One region of the Streptomyces sp. NBC_00996 genome, then DNA from elsewhere that is predicted to be linked to it. Evidence: riboswitches for the same ligand, from Rfam matches in the RefSeq annotation. Region 1 holds a riboswitch; each other region holds the start of a gene.
The links. Region 1 has a riboswitch for ZMP and ZTP ahead of OG390_RS40920 (hypothetical protein). Riboswitches for the same ligand answer to the same signal wherever they lie in the genome.
Positions count from the first base shown of each region.

Region 2: it holds a riboswitch for ZMP and ZTP, as region 1 does, so the genes downstream of both, OG390_RS32050 (glycine hydroxymethyltransferase) here and OG390_RS40920 (hypothetical protein) in region 1, are expected to answer to the same signal.
Region 3: it holds a riboswitch for ZMP and ZTP, as region 1 does, so the genes downstream of both, OG390_RS47280 (bifunctional 5,10-methylenetetrahydrofolate dehydrogenase/5,10-methenyltetrahydrofolate cyclohydrolase) here and OG390_RS40920 (hypothetical protein) in region 1, are expected to answer to the same signal.

Region 1 covers NZ_CP108723.1:8,799,064-8,803,577, reverse strand. The annotation lists gene OG390_RS40930 (type I polyketide synthase) at 1-687, shown strand, start outside; gene OG390_RS40925 (thioesterase II family protein) at 684-1,451, shown strand; ZMP/ZTP riboswitch at 1,472-1,556, shown strand; gene OG390_RS40920 (hypothetical protein) at 1,689-1,898, shown strand; gene OG390_RS40915 (SpoIIE family protein phosphatase) at 2,645-4,514, shown strand, end outside.
Region 2 covers NZ_CP108723.1:6,818,651-6,823,164, forward strand. The annotation lists gene OG390_RS32040 (hypothetical protein) at 1-119, shown strand, start outside; gene rocD (ornithine--oxo-acid transaminase) at 313-1,527, opposite strand; ZMP/ZTP riboswitch at 1,685-1,772, shown strand; gene OG390_RS32050 (glycine hydroxymethyltransferase) at 1,804-3,249, shown strand; gene OG390_RS32055 (hypothetical protein) at 3,272-4,009, opposite strand; gene OG390_RS32060 (hypothetical protein) at 4,084-4,514, opposite strand, start outside.
Region 3 covers NZ_CP108723.1:10,209,934-10,214,447, forward strand. The annotation lists gene OG390_RS47270 (RNA polymerase sigma factor) at 1-381, shown strand, start outside; gene OG390_RS47275 (CU044_5270 family protein) at 374-1,348, shown strand; gene OG390_RS47280 (bifunctional 5,10-methylenetetrahydrofolate dehydrogenase/5,10-methenyltetrahydrofolate cyclohydrolase) at 1,395-2,243, opposite strand; ZMP/ZTP riboswitch at 2,267-2,353, opposite strand; gene OG390_RS47285 (xanthine dehydrogenase family protein molybdopterin-binding subunit) at 2,592-4,514, opposite strand, start outside.

The DNA.
Region 1 (4,514 bases):
GAGGCGCTGGACACCCTGTTCGGCACCCCGGACCGGGTGCTGGTCGAGGTGGGCCCCGGCCGTACCCTCGCCACCCTGGCCCGTCAGCATCCGAACCACGACAGCAAGCAGGCCGTCGTGCACCTCGCGCCGCATCCGGCGGAGGAGGCGTCGGAGACGGCGACCCTCCTCGCCGGTGTGGGCGAGCTGTGGGCACGCGGCGCGCGAGTGGACTTCGCCGCGCTTCAGGGCCGTCGGCCCCGGCGCCGGGTGGCGCTGCCCACCTATCCGTTCGAGCGCCGCGACCACCTGGTGCCGGCACCGCCCGAGGCCGGCACCGCCGCGGCACCGACACCGCGGGCCTCGGGCATGCCCTTCCCCGCCCCCGCCGCACCAGTGCCGCGAGCGGTCACCGGCGCGGGGGCACCGGGCGCGCCGGCAGCGGACCGCCCGCCCGTGCTGTCCGCCCTGCTCGGCGCGTTCACCCAGGCCCTCGGCTACCCCGACATCGACCCGCACGACGGTCTCTTCGACCTCGGCGGGGACTCGCTGACCGCCACGAAGCTCGCGGCCTGGGCCGCCGCCTCGTTCCACGTCACCGTCAACGCCGCCGACGTCCTGCGCTCCCAGACCCCGGCGGCCCTCGCCGCGCTGCTCGACGAGCGTGGGGCGAGGGCCGATTCCGCCGAGGAGGTTCCCACTCCGTGACCACTCCCCTGTCCTCCGCCCCACCACCCGGCGCCGCCGCTCGGCGCAGCCCCTGGCTGACCGGCCGCCCACCTGCCCAGCCTCCGCGACGCCACCTGTACTGCTTCCCCCACTCGGGTGGGCTTCCCGGTGAATACGTGCGCTGGGGGCTGCAGCTGCCGGGCACCCAGGTCTACGGGATCTGCCCGCCGGGACGCGGCGGCCGGACCCATGAGCGCCCGGTGACCGACCTCGGCACGCTGGTACGGGAGTTGCTGGCAGAGACGGAGTTCGTCCCGCCGTACGATCTCTTCGGGCACAGCCTCGGCGCGCTGGTCGTCTACGAGGTCACGCGAGAACTCGCCGCCCGAGGCCGCCCGTTGCCCGAGCGTCTCATCGTGTCGGCGTTTCCCGCGCCGCATCTACCGCGCCCCGTCACGGGACTGGCCGACAGGCCTGACGAGGAGCTGGTCGCGGCCCTGCATGAGCGCTACGGCGGCATTCCGCCACAACTGGCTGCGGACACCGAACTGATGGCAGTGCTGCTCCCCGTGTTCCGCACCGACTTCACCTTGCTGGACGGCTATTCGCACCAGCCGGGCGAACCGCTTCCGGTGCCCCTGGAGGTGGTGGGCGGGGGCACCGACGTCGTCACCGCCGACCAGCTCGGGCAGTGGGAGCAACACAGCACCGGGACCGTGCGGGTGCACCGGTTCGAAGGCGGTCATTTCTACTTCCGCGAGGAACCGACGCCGCTTCTGAACGTATTGGCGCGGCGCACCTGACACCGCCCGACCGTGGCGAGGCTGTGGGCCGTGACTGGCGCTGAGTGGAGCACCACCGGGGAGCGGTCCGACGAGACGTCGTTGCCGTGCGCCTGGACGAGTGGTCAGCAACGCCTGGGGGCAACGATGTCCGCGACTCGGGCGGGCCGCTCGCGACTGGACAGCTGAGCCGAGGGCGGCTGCGGGTCGTCAGCTGCCCGTGCGGCGCGGAGCGGCTCACGCGGATCGGACGGGATCATGTTCACGCCGGTCGCGGCACAGCTGAGCACCAGCAGCCGGTCCCCCCTCGCTGCCGACGGCCGGGGCGGGGGCTGGCGCGTCCTGCTGGTAGAAGGCGGGGATGTGGGCGGCGACCCGACACGCGATCTCCATCAACTGCCGGTGCCGAGCCGCCAGGCGCAGGAGTGTCTCGGCGCCCCCGAAGGTGACGCGCGCTGGAGCGGGTAGGAGTAGAACTGCCGCGGCAGGGCCAGGGCGGCGGCGCCGTGGTGCAGGTTGGCCGCACCAGGGCGCGGTAGGCGATCCGGGTCGCCTCGACCCGGCCCAGCGTGGTGGCCAGCAGCCGGCGGTGGCTCCGTACGGCCCGAGGGCGCACCACCGCGTCGCTGCCGGTGACCACCTCCACGGAAACGCACCCGATGGCAGGACAGACCCGGAGCATTCTTAGTATGCGATCAACCTGCCTCCGCAGGTGACTCAGAGCAGCAAGATGGAAACCGACCGCGACCGTCATGTCCGTAATCGGCTTATTCTCTCCCGTTTTCAGCCTGTATGTTGGTTCTATTCCGTCCGTGGCGGAGGTAGGTGAGGGTATGGGCCCGCGCCGGGAAGATTCTCGACCGGCCGCCGCACCAGGCGGGGTCTCGGAGACGCCATCGTCGGTCACGGAACGTCTTCGCACCCTCGCAGCCGTCGGCGAAGGCCTCAGTGCCCCGGAATCCCTGCGGCTCGGCCTCGACCAGGCTGTGGTCGCTCTCCATGGGCTGGGGGGGCTGGTGCATCAGGGCGTCCCGGGGAGCCCTGTGCTGCACCTGACGGCGCACACTGGCCTGCGCGCTGCGCTGCTCGAGGCATGGCAGGAGGTCGCACTGGAGGCTGCCGTGTCACCCGCCCGTGCCGTATGTGAGGACACCGTAGTGTGGACCGGCCCGTTTGCCCCCGGGTTCCGGCACCTTCCTACCGGGATCGGACTGGTGTCGGTCCCGCTGCCCGGCCCCAATGGGCCCCTGGGCGCCCTCACCGTCCTGACGACCACAGCGGGCGACCTTCAGGCGGAGGTTCAGCAGCTGCTCGATGCCGTGGCCCGGTGGACCGCGGAACGACTGCGGTTCCGCGACCCCCGGCGGCTCTCAGCCCCTGGGCCGCAGTGGCAGTCCGGCACCCAACTGCAGGAGGCTCTCGATGAAGCCGGAATCGGTACATGGGAGTGGGACCTGCGCACGGGGGCGGTGGTCTGGGACGAACGGTCCGCGCGCATCCTCGGTATCGCCCCGGAGATCTTCGACGGGCGGATCGACACCTGGGTGAGTCTGGTCGACCCGGACGACCTGCCGCAGGTCTTGGCGTACACCGAGGACGCGATCCGCGCCGCCGACCAGGCATACGGCGTCCAGTACCGCATACACCGACCCGACCGGGCCGTCCGATGGGTGCAGGCCCGTGGCCGAGTAGTCGTCGACCAACACCGGAACAAGTGCAGGCTGACCGGCACCTTGCAGGTCATCAGCGATGTCCGTAGCGGACCAGCCCCTGTCGGCCAGGGCCTGACTCAGGTGAGTGACGCGGTTCTGGACATCGACGGCCAGGGGCGAATCACTTCCATCAACAGCGAGGGAGAGTGCCTCCTCGGTTCCGCGGACCGGCTCGTGGGCCACGTGCTGTGGGAGGCGGCTCCTGCCGTCCCAAAGCTCGGTCTGGAGGGCCCCTGCCGTCGAGCCGGCACCAGCGGTCAACCAGTCGACTTCGAGGCGCGATGGCCTGCCGACCAGCGGTGGTTCCGCCTTCGAGTGGTCCCCGCGCCCGGCGGCCTCCGAGTGTATTTCACCGATATCACCAACGGTCGGCGGGTGGAAGCGCAGCAGGCTGCCGCCGTGGAGCGCACGGTTCGGATCGCAGACCTTACTCACGCCCTCGCGGCGGCGGTCACCGGGCAGGACGTCATTGATGCCGTCACGGATCATGTGCGGACACTGTTCGACGCAGCAGGTGTCACCGTTTGGGCCCGGGAAGGCAAGGACTTCGTCCTGTTGAGCGCCGTGGGATTCTCGGAGGAATTCCTGGAGCTGATCAGCACATTCTCCGTGCAGAGCAACCTTCCGGCCTACCAGGCCCTGCAAAACGGTGTGCCGGTCTGTGTCTCCTCGGCGCAGGAGTACATCCGCGGCTATCCCCGTCTGTCGGAACTCCCTACCCGAGGCGGCAGGGAGGCCTGGGCATACCTGCCGTTGGTCACCTCCGGGCGAACGGTCGGTGTCCTCTGCATCTCCTACGCGCGGCCGCACACCTTCAGCAGTGATGAGCGCACTCTCTTCACCGCGCTGAGCGGGCTGGTGGCTCAGGCCCTGGAGCGGGGCCGACTGTATGACGCCGAGCGCCGCCGAGCCCATGAGCTCCAGCGCGGTCTGCTCCCCCACGACCTGCCGGTCCTGCCCGCCGTCACCGCTGCCGCCCGCTATCTGCCCGCCGGCGGGGGAATAGAGGTCGGCGGCGACTGGTACGACGTCATTTCGCTGTCCGGGGACCGGGTGGCCCTGGTCGTCGGGGACGTCATGGGCCACGGCCTGTCCGAAGCCGTCACCATGGGGCGGCTGCGCACCGCGGTGCACACGCTCGCCGACCTCGAACTGCCGGCGGACGAGATGTTCTTCCACCTCAATGACCTGGTCTCCGCTCTCGGCGACGACTTCTACGCCACCTGCCTGTACGCCGTGTACGACCCCACCAGCGGCAACTGCTCCATACTCACAGCCGGGCACCCACCGCCTGCCGTGGTCCACCCGGACGGAGGCGTCCACTTCCCCGATCTCCCGCTCAACCCGCCGCTCGGCGCGGCGAGCCCACCCT
Region 2 (4,514 bases), 2.0 Mb from region 1:
AGAAGAGCGGCTGGGTCGACGGCGGCTCCTTCACCAAGCCCCGCAAGGGATCCGGCAGTTCGAGCGGCGGTGGCCACGGCAGCGGCTTCGGCCGCGGCATGGGCAGCTCCGGCGGCTGAGCGCGTACGACGCCTTCCGGGGCGCGGGTCGATGGTGACTGCACCACATGTGCCTGGCGGCGGCCGCGCCCGCTTCCTGCCGCACGTCATCCTCTAGCCCGAGAGCCCGAGAGCCCGAGAGCCCGAGAGCCCGAGAGCCCGAGAGCCCGAGAGCCCGAGAGCCCGAGAGCCCGAGAGCGAGAGCCCGAACCGACTACGCCCCCAGCACGCCTCGGAGCTGGGCGAGCCCCCAGTCCAGGTCCTCCTTGCTGATGACCAGGGGCGGGGCGATCCGGATCGTGACGCCGTGGGTGTCCTTGACGAGAACGCCCCGGTCCATCAGCTTCTCGGAGATCTCCCGCCCGGTGCCGTAGGCCGGGGCGATGTCGATCCCCGCCCACAGACCGCGCCCGCGCACCTGTGTGACATGGCCGGTGCCCGTCAGCAGGGCCAGCGCGCGGTGCAGATGCTCGCCGAGCTCGGCGGCCCGCCGCTGGAACTCGCCCGACCGCAGCATCGCGATCACCTCCAGCGCCACCGCACAGGCCAGCGGATTCCCCCCGAACGTCGACCCGTGCTCCCCGGGCCGGAACACCCCGAGCACCTCGCTGGACGACACCACGGCCGAGACGGGGACGACCCCACCACCGAGCGCCTTGCCGAGCACATACATGTCGGGCACCACACCCTCGTGCTCACAGGCGAACGTACGCCCGGTCCTGCCCAGGCCCGACTGGATCTCGTCCGCGATGAACAGGACATTCCGCTCCCGCGTCACCTCCCGCACCCCCTGGAGATAGCCGGGCGGCGGCACCAGAACCCCCGCTTCGCCCTGAATCGGCTCCAACAGCACGGCGACCGTCTCCTCGGTGACCGCCTCGCGCAGCGCCGCCAGATCCCCGTACGGCACGATGTCGAAGCCCGGCGTGAACGGGCCGAAGTCCGCCCGCGCCTCCGGGTCCGTGGAGAAGCTGATGATCGTCGTCGTACGGCCGTGGAAGTTGTCGCCGGCCACGACGACCCTCGCCCTGCCGTCCGGGACGCCCTTGACCCGGTACCCCCACTTCCGGGCCGTCTTCACCGCGGTCTCCACCGCCTCCGCGCCCGTGTTCATCGGCAGCACCATCTCCATGCCGCACAGTGCCGCCAGTTCCCGGCAGAAGTCAGCGAACCGGTCGTGATGGAACGCCCGCGACGTCAGCGTCACCCGCTCCAGCTGCGCCTTCGCCGCGTCGAGCAGCCGCCGGTTGCCATGTCCGAAATTCAGCGCCGAGTATCCGGCCAGCAGATCGAGGAAGCGGCGCCCCTCGACATCCGTCATCCAGGCCCCGTCCGCCGTCGCCACGACGACCGGCAGCGGGTGGTAGTTGTGCGCGCTGTGCGCGTCGGCCGAGGCGATGAACGCCTTCGTCGTCTCCGTAGCGGTCACGGGGTCTCCGTTTCTTGACGTGCGGCACGAGGGGCGCGCGTTCCCGAGCACGGGGGAGTGATGCCCGCGAGCGGCGGGTGGCTTGTGGCCTATTTCCTATCGTCGCTCGCATGGTGGACTCGGGAACCCGGCCGTCCGGCGCGCCCGGTAGGCTGATCGACGGGGCCGTGACTGGCGCGCTGGGATGGGACCGACCATCGGGGAGCGGCTCCAGCAACTGTGTGCCGTGCGCCTGGGCCGACCCGTGAACGCTGAACGCCACGTCCGGAGGCCGTCATGCCAGAGCCCCTTTCCACCGAATCCACCGCCTTCCGCAGCGCTCTCGACGTGATCCGGGCCGTGGAGCCCCGCGTCGCCGACGCCATCGGCCAGGAAGTCGCCGACCAGCGCGACATGCTCAAGCTGATCGCGTCCGAGAACTACGCCTCCCCGGCCACCCTCCTGGCCATGGGCAACTGGTTCAGCGACAAGTACGCCGAGGGCACCATCGGCCGCCGCTTCTACGCCGGCTGTCGCAACGTCGACACCGTCGAGGCCCTCGCGGCCGAGCACGCCCGCGAACTCTTCGGCGCCGAGCACGCCTACGCCCAGCCGCACTCCGGCATCGACGCCAACCTCGTCGCCTTCTGGGCCGTCCTCGCCGCCCGCGTCGAGGCCCCCGCCCTGGAGCGGGCCGGTGTCCGCAACGTCAACGACCTCTCCGAGGCCGACTGGGCCGAGCTGCGCCATGCCTTCGGCAACCAGCGCATGCTCGGCATGTCCCTGGACGCCGGAGGCCACCTCACCCACGGCTTCCGCCCGAACATCTCCGGCAAGATGTTCGACCAGCGCTCCTACGGCACCGACCCCGCCACCGGCCTCATCGACTACGAGGCCCTGCGCACCTCCGCCCGTGACTTCAAGCCGCTGATCATCGTCGCCGGCTACTCCGCCTACCCCCGCCTGGTGAACTTCCGCATTATGCGGGAGATCGCCGACGAGGTCGGCGCGACCCTGATGGTCGACATGGCGCACTTCGCCGGTCTGGTCGCGGGCAAGGTCCTCACCGGCGACTTCGACCCGATCCCGCACGCCCAGATCGTCACCACCACCACGCACAAGTCACTGCGCGGCCCGCGCGGCGGCATGGTGCTGTGCGACGAGACCCTCGCCGAGCAGGTCGACCGCGGCTGCCCGATGGTCCTCGGTGGCCCCCTTCCCCATGTCATGGCCGCCAAGGCCGTCGCACTCGCCGAGGCGCGTCGCCCCGAGTTCCGCGACTACGCCCAGGCCGTCGTCGACAACTCCCGCGCCCTCGCCGAGGGCCTGATGCGCCGCGGCGCCACTCTGGTCACCGGCGGCACCGACAACCACCTCAACCTGATCGACGTCGCCTCCTCCTACGGCCTCACCGGCCGCCAGGCCGAGTCCGCACTGCTCGACTCGGGCATCGTCACCAACCGCAACTCCATCCCCGCCGACCCGAACGGCGCCTGGTACACCTCCGGCATCCGTATCGGCACGCCCGCGCTGACCACCCGTGGTCTGGGCACGGCCGAGATGGACGAGATCGCCGGTCTGATCGACCGCGTCCTCACCGCCGCCGAGCCCGGCACGACGGCCAAGGGCAGCCCGTCCAAGGCCCAGCACGTCCTGGACCCGAAGATCTCCGACGAGATCGCCCACCGCGCCACCGACCTGCTCGCCGGCTTCCCGCTCTACCCGGAGATCGACCTCGGCTGACGCACCCGGTACCTCACCGGGGCTACAAGTCGATCAGCTCCTGTCGTGGTTCCCGCGGCGGTCCGGCAGCTTTCTGCCGGGCCGCCGCGCCGCGTATCACAAGGGTGCCGCCGACTCCGATCACCAGGCCGGCCGCCAGCCCGGGTATCGCCCACCTCGCACGCTCCACCGCATGCGGGTCCGTGTCGGCCATCGATGTGCTTCCGGAGCCGAACAGCCTCCCCTGTTCCGCCAACTGCTCGAATACCGAGCGCGGTGCCCGATGCCAGCGGATGTCGTCGTCCTCCACGTCGGGTGAAGGATCCGAGCGCACCCACGGCGTCCCGTCCGCGGCGACGAACACCTGGTCCTGGCGCTCGATGGCGACATCGCCGCCGGGCGCCCTCTGGGTCCGGGGCCAGCCCCCGACCCCGGTCAGCCCCCAGATCACCGTGGCTCGCACCTTCGGGAAGTGGCCCGCCACCCAGGCCTCGGGCACCCGCTCCGTCCCCGTGTACCTGGGCGACAGCAACCGCCAGAGCCGTACGAAGTCCTCCTCCCCCGAGCGCAGGGTGGTCGTCCGCCCCGTGTCACCGGCGATGACCACGGCCACATCCGGGGTGTCGGCCGTCGCGTAGAAAGCGGTGCCCGTCGAGGCGTGGGCCCCAGGTGCACCGAGCGCGGCCAGCGCCACGGAAGCCAGAGACAGGAGCCATGACCTCGCACTCGTCCGTCCGACCCGGAACCTCATCCGGCCCCCGTCGTCCGTGCTCCCCTTCATCCGTCCCCCTCGTCATCCGTCCCCTCGTCATCCGTCCCCTCGTGCGTCCCGCGTCCCCTCGCGCACCCAGCACGTCACACGTCCCGAAGCTCCTGCCGAGGCTCCGTCTCGCGCTCTCGCCTGCCCAGAGGCCGAGCTCCCGGTACCCCGGCGACCAGCGGCCGCAGCACCAGGGCCAGCATCGCTCCGGCCGCTGCCCCCGGTATCGCCCACCACCAGTCGGTGCCGTCGTCGGCCGTGGCACCTGCGGCGGTCGTGGTGCGGGCCTGTTCGGTGGGTGCGGGGGCGGGTGCGGTGTGGGAGCCCTCCGGCGTCTGCCAGGGGGCCGGGAAGATTTCCCCGCCGCCCTTGGGCGACGGCTTGCCCAGTACGTCGAGCTTCTTGAACAGCGCCCGCACTTGGGCCGGGTGCTCCGCCCTGTGCCAGTAGCCGTTCATACTCGGCAGGTCCGTTGTCGTGTGTATCCAGACGTCCTTGCTCCGCGGGGAGTCCGGATAGACGCGGT
Region 3 (4,514 bases), 1.4 Mb from region 1:
GTGGCGCGCCACTGTCTGGCCAATGCCGTACGCGGCTACGGGCGCCGCCGCAGGCTCGTCGACCGGCTCGGAAACGACGAGAGTGCGCACGGCAAGCAGGTGGTGGCGGGCCCCGACTCCGAGTCGCCGGGCGACTGGGTGCACGAGGCGCTGGCCCGGCTCTCCCCGGCCGACCAGGAAGTACTGCGGCTGACGGCCTGGGAGGAGCTCGGCGTCGACGAGGTCGCCGTCGCCCTCGGCTGTGGCAACCGCGCCGCGGCGATGCGTCTGCACCGCGCCCGCCGCCGCCTCAGAGCCGAGATCGACCGCCTGCAGATCACCGTGGCCGCCGGCAGCGAAGCGCCCCGCCGCGACACCCCGAAGGAGCACGGCCATGGCTGACGAACTCGAACTGCTGCGCCGCGCCAACCCGGTGCCGTCCGCCGACCCCCGTTTTCACGACCGCCCACTGGATCAGCACGCCGAGCGGCGCCTCAACCACCTGCTGCACAGTGCGTGCCCCCGCCCGCTGCGCCGCTGGCTCTGGAGCGTCGGGACCGCGGCGGCCGTCGGCGTGGTCGTCCTCGCCCTCACGCTGTCGGGACCGACCACCGCCCCCGCCGTGGCCGCCCCGCGCCCGCTGGTCATCGAGGCGGGCTCCACCCCCGTCCCCCTGGACCGGCTCGCCGACCGCGCGGCGGCATCCGACAGCTCGCTCCCGCTGCGCCAGGGCACCCACGTCCAGACGTGGAGCCTGAGCATGACCTCGGGACCCGGGGCCCGGCCGCCGATCACGCTCCCCGAGGAACGCGTCGTCCGCTGGAAGGCCGACGGCAGTCACACCGAACTCGTCGTGGCGACCGACCCGCGCCATCCCGGCAAGCCGGTCATCACCGACGCCGACTCCGTCCCGCGCACGGTCGAGGACGGCCATGTGCTGAGCAGGCAGGCTTACCCGCCGAGCTGGAGCGACGCGCCGCCCCGGGCGCGACCGCCGCACGACGCCGCGCGGCTGCGCGCCTACCTCGAGGAGATCGACCCGATCGAGGCGAGGGACACGACGCAACTCCTCGACGCCGTCGCCGAATTGCTGGACAACTGGACGCTCGGTGCCCGCGAGAGCGCCGCGCTGGCCCGTGTCCTCGCCGACGCGAGGGGACTGCGCCCGGCCGGAGCGGTCACCGACCGGCTGGGCCGCACGGGACAGGCGTACATGTACGACGACAAGGCCCACTCCGGCCGCCGGATGCTGATCCTGGACCCGGCGACCGGCGCTGTTCTCGGCCTTGAGGACACGGTCACCAAGGCCGATCCCGAGTACGGCGTCAAGGCCGGCGACGTGATGTCGTACCGCGCGTGGATGCGCTGATCGACCCCGAAGTCCCCGAAGTCCCCGAAGTCCCCGAAGTGTGTGCTCAGATGCCGAGTTGGCGCTCGGCCCCGGTCACCGTCTGCTCCAGCAGGACCGCGATCGTCATCGGGCCGACGCCACCCGGCACGGGGGTGATCAGACCGGCCCGGGTGACGGCGGTGTCGACGTCGACGTCGCCGACGTTCCCGGAGTTGTAGCCCGCGTCGATCACGACGGCTCCCGGCTTGATGTCCTCACCGCGGATCAGCCGGGCGCGCCCCACGGCGGCTACCACGATGTCCGCCTCGCGCACCACAGCGGACAGATCCTCCGTACGCGAATGGCAGTACGTCACCGTCGCGTCGCGCCCGAGCAGCAGCATGCCGACCGGTTTGCCGAGGATCGCGCTGCGGCCCACGACGACGGCCCGCTTGCCGGCCGGGTCCACGTCGTATTCGTCGAGGAGCCGCATGATGCCGCCGGGCGTGCAGGACACGAAGCCCGGCAGGCCGAAGCTCATCGCCGCATAGGAACTCAGCGTCACACCGTCGACGTCCTTCTCCGGCGTGATGGCCTCGAACGCCGCGCGCTCGTCGATGTGCGGTCCGACCGGGTGCTGGAGCAGGATGCCGTGCACGGTCGGGTCGCCGGACAGCGCATCGAGCGTGGCGATCAGTTCGGCCGTCGTGGTGTGGGCGGGCAGGGCGACGTGCCTCGACTCGATACCCGCCTTGCGGCTGCGGTTCTGCTTCATCCGCACATAGGTGGCCGAGGCGGGATCCTCGCCGACCAGCACCGTCGCCAGACACGGAGCCGCGCCCGTACGGTCCTTGAGGACGGCCGCACGCTTGGCGGTCTCCTCGACGATGCGCCGCGCGAGACCGGCGCCGTCCATGAGCTGGGCCTGGGACATGTGCTCCTCCTGAGCGTTGTTGACACAATCGCCCAGGCGCGCGGCAAAGACCCGTTCGTCAGACCGCTCCCCGGTGGTACTCCACCTCAGCGCCAGTCACGGCCCGCCGACCAGCGTAGCTTGTGCGATCACCGGTCGGTGCCGCTGGACCAGCGGACGCACCGTGGCCTGGCCGGCCCGGGTCTGGTGCTCTCCCTGGGCCGGCCGGCAGCGGTACTCGGTCAGCGGGCCGGGCGAAGGGCCCGCGGTTCCATGACCGGGCCTTCGTCGCTCGCCCCGACGGCGATGGGTGTCCGGACACCGTCGGCTCACGCGTACGGGCCGGTAAATGGCACCGTCGTCACAGACTCAGGTGTCCATCGGTGGTAGACCGGGCAACAGCTTCTCCAGGGTGATGGGGAAGTCGCGCACGCGCACGCCGGTGGCGTTGAACACCGCGTTCGCGACCGCCGCACCGGCCCCGCAGATGCCCAGCTCACCGACGCCCTTCGCGCCCAGGACGTTGGCCTTGTCGTCGTACCCGTCGAGGACGACGGCGTCGACGTCGGGGACGTCGGCGTGAACCGGCACCAGGTATTGGGCGAGATCCCGGTTGACGAAGGCGCCGGATCGCGGGTCGATGACGGCCTCTTCCTCGAGGGCCGCGCCGGCGCCCCAGATCATGCCGCCGATCAGCTGTGAGCGGGCCGTCTTCGCGTTGAGCACGCGGCCCACCGAGAACACGCCAAGCATCCGCCGCAGACGGATCTCGGCGGTGTCCGCGTCGACCCCCACTTCAGCGAAATGGGCCCCGTAGCAGTGGATCGAGTAGGCCGTGTAGTTCGGATCATCGCCCATGAAGCGGGTCTCGCCCACCGCCTGCACGCCTTCGGGGTGGTTGCGTCGGACGATCTCGCTCAGCGCCTCGGACGCGTCACCGATGCGCACGTTGCCATCGGCGAACACGGCGTCTGCCGTGTCCCGGCCGTGCAGCGGGGAGCGTGCGTCGCCGCGCGCAGCGGACAGCAACTGCTCGCGCAGGGCCGTGCAGGCCTGATCCACCGCGGTGCACGAGTTGGCGGCGCCCCACGAGCCACCGGACCCCCAGCTGGTGGGAAACTCGGATCGCCCGAGCTCAATGCGCACCCGATCGGGCGGCAGTCCAAGCCCGTCGGCCGCAACCTGCGTCAGGATGGTGTAGGTGCCCGTGCCGATGTCGGTCATGTCCGTCTGGACGACGGCGGTGCCGTCCGCCTCGAACCGCATCCGCACCGTTGTCGGCCCTTGGAAATGCCCGCGGATGGCGGCAGCCATGCCGTAGCCGATCAACCACTGTCCCTCACGCATACTCGCCGGGGTGGCGGGGCGGTGCTCCCAGCCGAACCGGCGCGCGCCTTCGCGCAGGCAGTCGACCAGGTGCCGGTCGCTGTACGGCACGTCTCGCTCGGGATCGACGGTGGGCTCGTTGCGGATCCGCAGCTCGACCGGGTCCATTCCGAGCGCGTGCGCCAACTCGTCCATCGCCGACTCCACCGCCAGCATGCCCGGCGCTTCGCCCGGCGCGCGGACGTCTGTCCCGCGCGGCAGATCCAGGGGCTTCAGCCGGTGGCTCGTCAACCGGTGGGGCGCGGCGTAGAGGCTGCGGGTCGTGGCGGCGGTCTGCTCGGCGTACTCGATGTCGGGGTTGGTGTGCATGGTGACCTCGTGGGCGAGTGCAGCCAGCCGTCCATCGCGCCCCGCGCCCAGCCGAACGCGCTGGCTGGATATGGGGCGCATACCGACGAGCTGGAAGATCTGCTGCCGGGTCAGCGCCACCTTGACCGGTTGGCTCAACTCGCGGGCGGCGAGCGCTGCGAGGATCGTCTCGGAATGGATGCCCAGTTTGGAGCCGAATCCCCCGCCGACGAAGGGGGTGACGATGTGGATCCGCGCCGGATCGATGCGAAGCGTGCCGGCGACCGAGGTCTGAGCGGCATCGACGATCTGGCAGCTGACGTAGACGACGAGGTCCTCGCCACGTGGCTCCACCAGGCACGCGTTCGGTTCCATCGGCATGGAGAACTCGTACGGCGTCGTGTACTGCTCGTCGACTCTGACCTCCGCGTTGCTGAATCCGGCATCGAAATCGCCCACCTCGGTGTCGGTGGGGAATCCAGCATTGACCACTTTCGGGATATATGTCTCGTCTTCGTCCGCGAAGTCGAAACGCCCCCGTCCGCTGACGTATTCGACGTCGACGAGATCGGCCGCCGCTCGGGCCTGCTCGAAGGTCGTGGCGACGACGAGTGCCAC